One region of the Paenarthrobacter sp. TAF1 genome, then DNA from elsewhere that is predicted to be linked to it. Evidence: riboswitches for the same ligand, from Rfam matches in the RefSeq annotation. Region 1 holds a riboswitch; the other holds the start of a gene.
The links. A riboswitch is a leader RNA that binds a small molecule or an ion and turns the genes downstream of it on or off. The one in region 1 is predicted to bind cyclic di-AMP.
Positions count from the first base shown of each region.

Region 2: another riboswitch for cyclic di-AMP. It lies ahead of AB4Y81_RS17850 (C40 family peptidase); the one in region 1 lies ahead of AB4Y81_RS16070 (hypothetical protein).

Region 1 covers NZ_JBFRDO010000013.1:69,067-74,885, forward strand. Annotated here, with positions in the region: gene ald (alanine dehydrogenase) at 1-955, opposite strand, end outside; gene AB4Y81_RS16065 (PucR family transcriptional regulator) at 1,164-2,378, shown strand; gene AB4Y81_RS16070 (hypothetical protein) at 2,627-3,841, opposite strand; cyclic di-AMP (ydaO/yuaA leader) riboswitch at 3,857-4,007, opposite strand; gene AB4Y81_RS16075 (hypothetical protein) at 4,136-4,366, opposite strand; gene AB4Y81_RS16080 (ATP-dependent DNA ligase) at 4,413-5,477, shown strand; gene AB4Y81_RS16085 (DUF6480 family protein) at 5,493-5,756, opposite strand.
Region 2 covers NZ_JBFRDO010000017.1:41,224-47,042, reverse strand. Annotated here, with positions in the region: gene AB4Y81_RS17870 (MFS transporter) at 1-82, shown strand, start outside; gene serC (phosphoserine transaminase) at 160-1,290, opposite strand; gene AB4Y81_RS17860 (metal-dependent transcriptional regulator) at 1,593-2,288, shown strand; cyclic di-AMP (ydaO/yuaA leader) riboswitch at 2,484-2,724, shown strand; gene AB4Y81_RS17855 (M23 family metallopeptidase) at 2,729-3,565, shown strand; cyclic di-AMP (ydaO/yuaA leader) riboswitch at 3,711-3,872, shown strand; gene AB4Y81_RS17850 (C40 family peptidase) at 3,934-4,608, shown strand; gene AB4Y81_RS17845 (NlpC/P60 family protein) at 4,703-5,485, shown strand; gene AB4Y81_RS17840 (HNH endonuclease) at 5,702-5,819, shown strand, end outside.

The DNA.
Region 1 (5,819 bases):
AGCGCAGGGTGACGTTGGTCAGTGCGTACGTGGAGGTGTTCGGAACGGCGCCAGGCATGTTGGCAACGCAGTAGAAGATCGAGTTGTGGACCTTGTACGTCGGTTCCTGGTGGGTGGTGGGGTGCGTGTCCTCGAAGCAGCCGCCCTGGTCCACAGCGATGTCCACCAGGACCGAGCCCGGCTTCATGCGGGAGACGAGTTCGTTGGTGACCAGCTTGGGAGCCTTGGCGCCCGGGATCAGGACGGAGCCGATCACGAGATCTGCGTCGATGACTGACTTCTCGATCTCGTAGGCGTTGGAGGCAACGGTCTTCAGGCGGCCCTGGTAGAGGGCGTCCAGTTCGCGCAGCCGGTTGATGTTGATGTCCATGATGGTGACATCAGCACCGAGGCCCAGCGCCATGGCAGCGGCGTTGGTTCCCGCAACGCCGGCGCCGAGGACAACAACCTTGGCCGGGCGGACGCCCGGTACGCCGCCCAGGAGGACACCCTTGCCGCCGGCCGGAGCCATCAGCGAGGAAGCGCCGACCACGACGGACAGGCGGCCTGCGACCTCGGACATGGGGGCGAGCAGCGGAAGTGTGCGGCCTTCCTGCACGGTTTCGTAGGCGATGGCCGTGACGCCGGAGTTGATGAGCTCGGCGGTGAGCTCGGGTTCTGCGGCGAGGTGCAGGTAGGTGAAGAGGATCAGGCCCTTGCGGAAGCGGTGGTACTCCGCGGCGATGGGTTCCTTGACCTTCATGACCATGTCCGCGCGGCCCCACACGTCATCGGCTTCGTTGACGATTTCGGCGCCGGCGATCGAGTATTCCTCGTCGGTGATGCCCGAGCCGAGGCCTGCGCCGCGCTCAACCAGAACGGTGTGTCCGTGGGTGCGGAATTCGTGGACGCCGGCGGCCGTGATGGCTACGCGGAACTCGTTGTTCTTGATTTCTTTGGGGACGCCGATGATCATTTGCTGGCTCCATCGTTAGCGGCCTGTTCGGCCGAATATTTGCTGCGGGCTGTGATTCCAGAATAAATCCGGCTGTGAGGCAGGCGACATGGATTCCCGACCGGCCCGGGAGCAAACCCCCGGAAATTCAAGGAACTCCTGCCGTCAAGCTCGACATTTGTCGAGCACCAAGGCGTCAGGTGTCGCCTGCTGTTGGTACGCTTTCCGGATGCAGCAAGACGTGGAACAGATCGTTGAACGCGTAGCACTGAAGCTCGGCCGCGGACTGTCCTTGGAGGACCTCGACGGCGTTCTTCTCGCCTACAGTTCCAACCAATCCCACGCAGACCGCGTCCGGGTGAACTTCCTGCTCAGCAAGCGCGTCCCCAGCGACGTCAGCGCCTGGCAGCTCTCGCACGGCATCTCCACCGCCGTGCGCCCCGTTGTGGTGCCCGCCAACGACGAACTCGGGATGCTCGGCCGCGTCTGTGTCCCCTTGTTGGTCCGCGGTTTCCGTGTGGGGTACTTGTGGGTGCAACAGGACCTTGAGGAGCAAAGCGCGACGGCGATCCTCGCCCAGTTGCCCGGCGTCCGGGACGAACTGGACCTGTTGGCGGGCTTGCTCCTGGACTCGAACACGGCCGAGTCCGAGTTCCGGCGCCGGCGTGAGCAGGAGTTCCTCTCGGCCTGTGGCGGCGAATCGAACGCCGTGGCGGCCGTTGCGGGGTGGAAGGAGATCCAAGGCCGCGGCCCGTGGCAACTGGTGACGATCCTTGACGCCGAAGGTGCCCGGTCCGACGTCGATCCCATCGCGGCAACCCTCACGCACCGCTCAGCCGCGCTGCAGTCCACTATCGGCGTGAACGCGGCTTTGTTCAGCGCGGGCACGGAAACCCACTCGGTGGTCCTGTTCCGGGAATCCGGAGGACGGGCAGACCACGCGCAGGTCCTGGTCCATTACCAGCTTGAGCTCGCCAAGCGTGCCGGCCGGACCGTGGACCGCGTCATCCTGGGGATCAGCGAACCCTTCCAGGTGATCAGGCAGCTCGCGGGGGCGTACCGGCAGTCCAAGGTTGCTGCGCAGGCGGCGGCCGTGGATGCGCAGCTCGGGGAACTGGTGGACAGCCGTTCCGTGGGCGTGTACCAGCTCTTTGACCGCCTGCTGGCACCGGGCGGCTGGGACGATACCGGCTCGGTGCATTTCCGGACGCTTGAGGACCAGGACAAAAACGGCGAGCTCCTGCCGGTCCTGGAGCTTCTCTACGATAACGACAGTGCCGTGCAGGATGTCGCCGAGAAACTTCACCTCCACAGGAGCAGCATCTACAACAGGCTCGGACGCATCCGCCAGCTCATCGGTGCTGATCCCTTGAACGGTGCCATCCGGCTTGAACTGCATGCTGCCTTGAAGGCGCGGCGCTGGGCCGGCAGGCCGCGGATCTGAGCCGGACCGCGGATCTAAGCACCGGCAAGACTCAGCGTAAGAAACAGATAAGGCAGGTACCCGCGCGGGTACCTGCCTTATCTGATGCCGATGCGCTTGCCTGGCCGTTCACGGGGGAACGCGTCAGGAGCGCCTCAGCCGCTGGCAACTCCAGCGGCCCAAACGGCGCCGGAACGTTGCCGTGCGGCTGCTGTTGCAGTACCGCCCGTGCCAGCCGGTGTGCACGTTGGTGCGGGGCAACCGCGTGCTCACTGCAGTGCCTTCTGTGCGGCGTCAAGGAGCGATTCCAAGGTGGACGCCTGCGGCTGAGGCGACGTGCCTGCGGTGGGCTTGCCGGTGGGCCGGGGCTTTGCCGTTTGCGTTCCCGTCGGTGTTGGCGTCGGGGTCGGCGTGGGAGTGGTGGTCGGCGTCGGCGTCGTGGTGGGCGTCGGTGTTGCCGGCGGCGTCGTGATCGTGTCCGAGGGCACGTCGCCGGGCGCCGGCGCAGGTTGGGTCGGAGCCGGAGTGCCGGCTACGGGGGACGGCGCTGCGACTGCCGGGGCAGACGCCGAGGGGACCCAGACAGGGGCTGCCAGGGAAACGTGCGGTGAAGGAACCGACGACGGCGAAACCGCCACAGGCGCTTCCGGTACCGTCGCCTCCGGTACCGTGGCCGGTTGGCCTGCTTCGGATGACGATTGACCCGACGACGACGGGGAGGACGCTGTGGTGTAGGAAGCCCGGGGCGCAGGGGCTGCCGAGCCCGGTTGGCGGTCCTCGCCACCCTGGCCGCCGTTGGCTTCCTGGGCCGGACTTTCCTGACCGAAGAACGGAAGCTCCAGTGCCTGCCCGACGGTTCCCGCAGTCAGTACCAGGCCCAGCGCTCCGGCAACCACTGCCATGCGCTGGCTCATGTGTTTCACCGACGCGGCTTTCCGCAGAACAGCTTGGGGTTCGCGGCCAAATGAGGAGGTGGTGCCGAGGGTTGATGCCGTTACCGGCGGAGGTGTCTTGCGGGATGCCGCCGGGGCCGGGGCAGCCGCTTCGGCTGTGGCTTCCCCGCGGGTGGCTGCCTTGCGGGCGGCAACCACGGGAATGGCTGACGTGGGAGGCCCTGGTGTGGTGGATGCCGGAGCTGCGGCCCGCGCGGCTTCGACTACCGGAATCGCTGCGGTTGCCGGCTCCGGGCCTGCGGTTGCCGGCTCCGGAAGCGCAGGGGCTGCCTTCGGCTCGGCAGGGGCGATCACAGCCCTTGCCGCACGCTCACGCTCAGCGGCCCGGGCCGCAGCCCGTGTGGTGGGCGCAGCCGTAGCAGATGATGCCGGAGTGGGTGCCGTTACGGTGGGGATCGCCGTCGTGGCGGGTTCTGCTTGGGTGGGGATCGCCGTCGTGGCTGGTTCCGGGGATCCGCTGGGTTGGGCCCGACGGCGTCCGGTTGGCTTGGTGCGCTCGCGCTCGAGTTGCGCGCGGCGTGGGTTATCCATGGTTGGGGACATGGTTGTGCCTCTCAACGCCTGCGAGGTTAGCTGTCGGGTTCGGACGAGGCCGTCCGGCCGCGCGTGGCGGCTTCACCCCAAGGGCTTGCAGAGAAAACAAGCCCGGGAAACTGTGGGTCCCCCGTCTCTGCCGCGAGTCTGGCGGATCCTGGATTGCGGCAGAGCCCGGCGTCAATCCAGAAGCGGCCCAGCGGAGATCGGGTCGCCCTACGACCGTACAGGAGGCGGAAAGTAAAGTCACATTAATGTAACGGGCGGTAGTTCTGCCCCCGCGGGAGGGTGCTACCGCTTAGGCTTCGGGGCCGGTGCGGGGGCGGGGAGTTCGTGTTCGATTTTCCGGACCTGGTGGGCTTGATGTGTGGCAGGGCGGAAGACTTCGTCTGCGATCCCCAGCATGCCGCCTGCTGCGGCCCGCCGGACGCCGCGCTTGTTCTCCCGCGCAATCCAGTACCAAAGCGCGCCCATGAGCGCGGGAACTCCGAGCACTGCTGCCAACACGGCCAAGATGTCCATCCGCCAACACTAGCCTTGGGCACGTACTGGCCGGTAGACATGAGCTATGGACCTACCAGTGATGCCGCCCGTTTCGCCCATGCTCGCCAAGTCCGTCCCGAACATCCCCGACGTTGGGCATTACGAGCCCAAATGGGACGGTTTCCGGACCATCGTCTTCAAGGACGGGGACGACATCGTCCTGGGCAGCCGCAACGAGAAGCCCATGACCCGCTACTTCCCGGAGCTGGTGGAAGCGCTGAAGAAGAACCTTCCGGACAAGTGCGTTGTAGACGGCGAGATCATCCTGATCCAGGGCAACAGGCTTGAGTTCGAGGTGCTGCAGCAGCGAATCCATCCCGCGGACAGCCGGGTTCGGATGCTTGCGGAGAAGACGCCGGCGTCCCTGGTGGCGTTCGACCTGCTTGCCCTCGGCGACGAGGATCTGACCGGCCGGCCCTTCGCCGAGCGGCGCGCGGCCTTGGAGAAGGCCCTCGCCGACGCCCGGCCTCCTGTGTACGTAACGCCTGCGGTGACGGACCTGGGGCGCGCCAAGAAATGGTTCGTGCAGCTTGAGGGAGCAGGCCTCGACGGCGTGCTGTCGAAACCGCTCGACGGCACCTACCAGCCGAACAAGCGGGTGATGTTCAAGACGAAGCATGAGCGGACAGCCGATTGCGTGGTGGCCGGGTTCCGTTGGCACAAGACCGCGAAAGTTGTGGGGTCGATGCTTCTGGGGCTCTACGACGACTCAGGCCGGCTTCATCACGTCGGCGTCGTGGCGTCATTCTCCATGGCAAAGCGGGAGGCGTTGGTGGCGGAGCTTGAGCCCTACCAAGTGGAACTCGGCGACCATCCGTGGGGCGAGTGGGCCAAGCAGGACGATTCGCCCGGGGGGTCACGGATGCCCGGGGCGCAGAGCAGGTGGAGCGCTGGAAAGGACTTCTCCTTTGTGCCGCTGCGCCCCGAACTGGTGATCGAGGTGGCCTACGACTACATGGAGGGTGACCGGTTCCGCCACACGACGCAGTTCCGTCGGTGGCGGCCGGACCGGACTCCTGAAAGTTGCACGTACTCGCAGCTGGAAGAGCCTGCGGAGTACGACCTTGGGGAGATCCTGAGCCTGCCGTAGTGGCCCGGCGGGGAACTACTCCTCGTGCCCTTGGTCGCTGCTCATGCTGCCTTCGGCGGGCGGGGTTTCTCCCGGGGGCACGCCGCCGCCTGGCTCGAGGCCTGTGACGTTTCCATCCAGGGGGTCGGGATTGGCCGAGGAAGCGGGGTCGTCGTCCTCGTCCTGGCGCATGTCGGGATCTTCGTGGATGCTGTCCGCGTCGGCGGTAGTGTCGATGGGTCCACTGGCGCCGCTCACGCCGAAGGTACGGGGATCGTCTTCCGGGTCATAGCTGGTCATGGTGAGCCCTTTCGTAAGTAAGCTTACTAATTAGCTTGCTCCGACAGCCTATCCGGGACGGGC
Region 2 (5,819 bases), on a different contig from region 1:
CCTGCGGCATTTCCGGGTGGAGTCGCTGCTGTCCGGTCCGGTTACCGAAGACGGCGACGGCGGCCCTGGGCCGGTCCGCTAAGGCGCCTTGGGGGATTTAAACGGGGGAGCCGCCCGGGCATGACCCAGGCGGCTCCGTTCGATCCTTTTTTGGGGGAGTTACTTCTTCAGTTCGCCCACCACGTAGTCGATGCTGGCGAGCAGGGCCGAGACGTCGTCCGGTTCAATGGCCACGAACGTGGCGATGCGCAGCTGGTTGCGGCCAAGCTTGCGGTACGGCTCGGTGTCCACCACGCCGTTGGCCCGCAGGACCTTGGCGATGGCGGCGGCGTCAATCGAATCGTCGAAGTCGATCGTGGCGATGACGTTGGAGCGGTCTTCGGCGTTGGCGACAAACGGCGTCGCGTACTCGGAAGCTTCTGCCCATGAGTAGATGCGGTTGGCCGAATCTGCCGTGCGCTTGCTGGCGAAGTCCAGCCCGCCGTTGCTGTTCAGCCACTGCACCTGGGCATCCAGCGTTACCAGGGTGGAGAGCGACGGCGTGTTGTACGTCTGGTTCAGCTTGGAGTTGTCGATGGCTGTCTGGAGGTCCAGGAAGTCAGGGATCCAGCGGCCACTGGCTTTGATGCGGGCGGCCCGCTCCAAGGCGGCGGGGGAGAAAAGACCGAGCCACAGGCCGCCGTCGGAGGCGAAGTTTTTCTGCGGCGCGAAGTAGTAGACGTCCGACTCCGAGACGTCGACGTCCAGGCCGCCGGCGGCGGAGGTCGCGTCCACCAGGACCAGCGAACCTTCGTCGGCTCCCTGGACCCGCTTTACGGGAGCCGCGACGCCGGTGGAGGTTTCGTTCTGCGGCCACGCGTACACGTCAACGCCGACTTCTGCCTGGGCGGCAGGACGGGTGCCGGGTTCGGATTTGATGATGGAGGACGCATCCAGGAAAGGTGCCTTGTTGGTGGCGGCGGCAAACTTGGAACCGAACTCGCCGAAGGAGAGGTGCTGGGCCTTCTTGTCCACCAGGCCGAACGCGGCGACGTCCCAGAACGCGGTGGAACCACCGACGCCGAGGATAACCTCGTAGCCGTCGGGGGCGCGGAAGAACTGGCTTAGGCCCTCCCGGACGGAACCCACCAGGTTCTTGACGGGAGCCTGCCGGTGGGAGGTGCCCAGGATGGTGGTGGCAGCGGCAGACAGGGCCTCGAGCTGTTCCGGGCGGACCTTGGACGGTCCAGCGCCGAAGCGTCCGTCTTTCGGCAGGAGGTCGGCGGGTATGGTGATGCTGTTGTCGCTCACGTGTGGCTCCAAAGGGTATCGGCTCAAGATGGGTCGTGGCAGGTGGCGTCAGCTGCCCCTTCGACACCCCAATTCTGCCTGACATGGCCCGCGCGCAGGAACCTGCCCCTGTCATAGTCCGCCACGTGGAACGCGGACGAACAAGATGCGACCGCAATGGGTCCGGAATTATCCGGAGTAATTCCAAATAAGCTAGGCTGGGGGTTGGCGTTCAAAGGGTGGCGGTGGCACCGCCCACCCCGGTATGGGACGCGGTACGGTGGAGATTACGCAAGAACTGCGTTCGAGGAGAGCTGAGCTGGATGACGGATCTGATCGATACCACTGAGATGTATCTTCGGACCATTTTGGAGCTTGAAGAAGAAAACATTGTGGCTCTCAGGGCCCGCATAGCCGAACGCCTGCGGCACTCCGGCCCCACGGTCTCCCAGACCATCGGCCGGATGGAGCGCGATGGCCTGGTGATTGTGTCCAACGACCGCCACCTGGAGCTGACCGAAGTCGGACGCAAGCGTGCCACCGAAGTCATGCGGAAGCACCGTCTGGCGGAGCGGCTCCTGGCCGATGTCATCGGACTCGACTGGGCATACGTGCATGATGAAGCCTGCCGCTGGGAGCACGTGATGAGCGAGCGCGTGGAGCGCCGGCTCTATGAACTGCTTGAGCATCCCACCGAGTCACCTTACGGAAATCCGATTCCGGGACTGGAAGCACTGGGAGGCATGGCCGGAACACAGTTCCCCCGGATCGACGTGAACCTCCTGCAGGCCATGGACGGCTACGCCTCCGACTCCCGGGTGGTTGTCACGCGGCTGGCCGAGCCCATCCAGGTGGAGCCGGAACTGCTCACCCAGTTGGATGAGGGTGGAATCCGGCCCGGGGCGCCGGTCTCCCTCGAGCGCGTGGGCGAATACATCTCCGTCCGGGTGCCCGGCATCGAAGGAGCCTTGGAGCTCCCGCCTGAAGTTGCAGCGCACGTCTTCGTGTCCCTCAACTGACAGTCTTCCGGTCCGACAACCCTCCCGGCAGTGTCAAACCTCACTTTGAGGGGCTTTGGCGCGCGTGTGACCTGCGGTTTTTCGAAATTGATGATAAGGGCCCGCCGCCGCAGGCGTCTTTCTGTTGATAACGAATTTATTACCAAGGGCCTTAATCCCCTATAGTTATCTACTAGCGCTGATACCAAAGCGTTACCTGATCCGGAGCCGAGCTCTGCCAGCGGATCGGGTGAACCATCACCACTGGCAGAGGCGGGGGAACCACAAGCGGCTGTCTAAAGAAGCAGCCTTGGGGTGAAGTCCGCAGCAGAAGTGCCCATTGATGCAAGTCCCTCCTTGGATACCTGTGTGCCGTGAGCGCTTCGTGCGGACCGGGTCTTTGAACTCTCTGACCCGAATCCGACAGCTAACTTCGCAGGCTTTTCAGAGAGGAACAGAGTTTGACATCGCAGAACGTCAGGGGCCGCCGCCGTGCGTCCGGCCCCGCTACTGAGCTGCGGCCAGCCCGCGTCGTAACGGAGATCCGGCCCCGCGACACCGAACGCCAGGTGCGCCGCCGTAAGAGCCCGTTGCGCCAGGTTGCCGACTTCGCCGCAGCAAGTGGCGTCGGGCAGAAGGCCGGAGTTGCGCTTGCCGCCACCGGACTTGCCCTGACTGTCGGCCTGCCGGCCACCAGCCCCGTCATGGCCACCTCGGAATCGGGACAGTCCGAATCTGCCCTGGCCGTTGGCGGCACTGTGGGAAGCCAGCCCGAGGTTTCCGCGGCAGCATCAGCCAAAATCGACTTCAGCCGCGCAGCTGTAGCCACCGCTGCGGACCCTGACGGAAAACTGAAGCAACTGCTCAGCGCCCAGTCGGCCGGCAGCATCCAGCGTGCTTCTTCCGTGGGCACCCTCGGCAGCCCCCTCGACACGCTCACCACCGCTTCCCCCTTCGGTTACCGCGTCAGCCCCCTCACGGGCGGCACCGGCGACTTCCACCGCGGCCAGGACTTCGTGGCCCAATGCGGAACTGCCGTGCATGCAGCTGCAGCAGGCAAAGTGACTTTTGCCGGGTGGCACGAGTACGGCGGAGGCAACCGCGTGGTTGTGGATCACGGCAACGGCCTGGAGACCACGTACAACCACCTGTCGTCCTTCAACGTCCAGGTGGGCCAGACGGTCAACCGCGGGGACACCGTAGCCCTGAGCGGCACCACAGGCGCCTCCACCGGCTGCCACCTCCACTTCGAAGTACAGGTCAACGGCGAGGTCGTTGACCCCATGGGCTGGCTCTAAGCCAGTTGATGGTGCTCTCTCGCATTGATGACAGGCCTCGTGACCTGAATGTGACATTCGCTTTCAATTGTTATAACCTTCAGAGCGCATCGGCTTTTTAGGGGGCCGGTGCACTTGAGTGGATTGCCTAGCTCTGCCACCACTCAAGGTCCGTTCGCAAAATCGTCTGGCAGGGGCGGGGGAACCACTTCTGGTCTTCGAATGAAGGCCTTGGGGTTAAGTCGCAAAGTTTCCCAGTGAAGCAGCGCGGCCGGATGACTCCCATCCGAATCCGACAGCTCACCTCGCAGGCATTGGGAGAGGCTACCTACGTGTCATCACGCACTACCCCTGCGCGCCATCGCGCTGAATCGGTTCGTTCGAACCCGTTGAACACTCTTTCGAAGGCTGTTTCCTCGAACGCCGGTACCGTTGGCCGCCAGGCCGCCGTGCTGGCAGCAGCCTCAGGCCTCGTCCTTACTGTCGGGTTGCCGGCTCACGCCGCTGACACCGACGTCTCCACCTCGGAAGTCTCCAGCACCCAGCAGCTGGCTGCCACCGCAGTGGTCACTGCAGAGCCAACTGCCACCGTCTCCTTCGAGAGCCCCGTCGTGGCCACCAAGGAAGCCCCCAAGGTTGTCCAGCGTGCGGCCCTGGTCACAGAGCGCACGGCGGATGAAGCTACTGCAGTCACTGCCCAGTCCTCCGAAGCCAAGGAGTCCGCCTCCAGCGCGGCAGCATCCGGGCTCGCAGCGATTGCCTACACAGGAATCGGCTCGCCTTACGTATGGGGCGGCACTACTCCGAGCGGCTGGGACTGCTCCGGCTTCACCCAGTGGGTCTACGCCCAGGCCGGCATCAGCATCCCCCGCGTCAACGCCTGGACGGCCATGAAGCCCACCAGCGCCCCCCAGCCCGGTGACCTGGTCATGCAGAACGGCGGTGCGCACGTAGGCATCTACGTCGGCAACGGCATGATGATCAGTGCTTTGAACCCGGGCCAGGGAACCCTGCTGCACTCCGTGGCCTCCACCGGCACGTCTTCGTTCTTCACCCTCCGCTAGAAACAACCCGATTCGGGGCCGGCTGACGTACCCCTGCCAGCTGACCCACTACCCACAGGTACCCCAACTGCCTGCGGATACGAAAGAGAAAACAATGACCAGTGCACACAAAGTTGCACGGCACCGCGCTGAGGCCCCCAAGACCAGCTCGCTTGCCGTCATCGCAAAGGCCGTCACCGTCAACGCCGGTGGCGTCGGCCGCCAGGCAGCAGTCATCGCCGCAGCTTCAGGCTTGGTGCTGACCAGCGGTATCGCTGCCAATGCTGCTGAGACGAATGTCGACCGCGAATCGACGTCGACGTCCGCCCTCGATGTCCAGTCTGTTGCCCAGGCCACCATCGCTGCGGACTCCACGGTTGCCATCTCTTACGAGCGTCCCGTGGTCACCACCGTGGAAGCTCCGGCTCCCGTGGTTGAAGAGGCTCCGGCAAAGGTTGAGGCCAAGGCATCGACCAAGTCCACCGCCACCGCGGCTCCGGCCACGAACGCCTCAGTGGCCGTCAGCACTGCCACCCCTGCACCCGCTGCTCCGGCTGCGTCCAGCGGACTCGGCGCAGCAATTGCTGCCGCCGCGTACGCCCAGCTCGGTGTCACGCAGGACTGCACCATGCTGGTCACCAACTCCCTGGCAGCAGTGGGAATCCACTTCCACGACTGGCCCGCCGGTTACCTGTCGCTTGGCCGCACTGTCAGTGCAGCCGAGGCACAGCCCGGCGACCTCGCCTACTACGCCAACGGCGGTTTGGCCGGACAGGCACACATTGCTGTGTACGTCGGCAACGGCATGGCAGTCCACGGTGGATGGAACGGATCCACCACGGCACTGTTCAGCGTCAACGTCGGCTCCGGCCCGGTCTTCATCCGCGTCAACGGCTGACAATCAGCTCCCGGAACACCCCGCAGGCAGATGCCTGCGGGGTGTTTTGCTTTAATCACGCGTGAACTTTTGCCGACACTGTGAGCGAAACGACAAATAAATTCGTTGATACGGCATATAAGTGCTTACCCTTGTGTTGTCGATCCACAGCCCGTACATGCAGAGGGCAGCCGGCCCTCGTGCCCCTGACGGGTGCGGCCGTGAAGAGGTACGTGCATGCGCACACTCGTTCTGAATGCTGGATATGAACCGCTGGCGGTAATAACATTCCGCCGGGCGCTGGTCCTTGTGCTCACTGGGAAAGCAAGCGTAGTGGCCGAAGGCGACGAGCCTG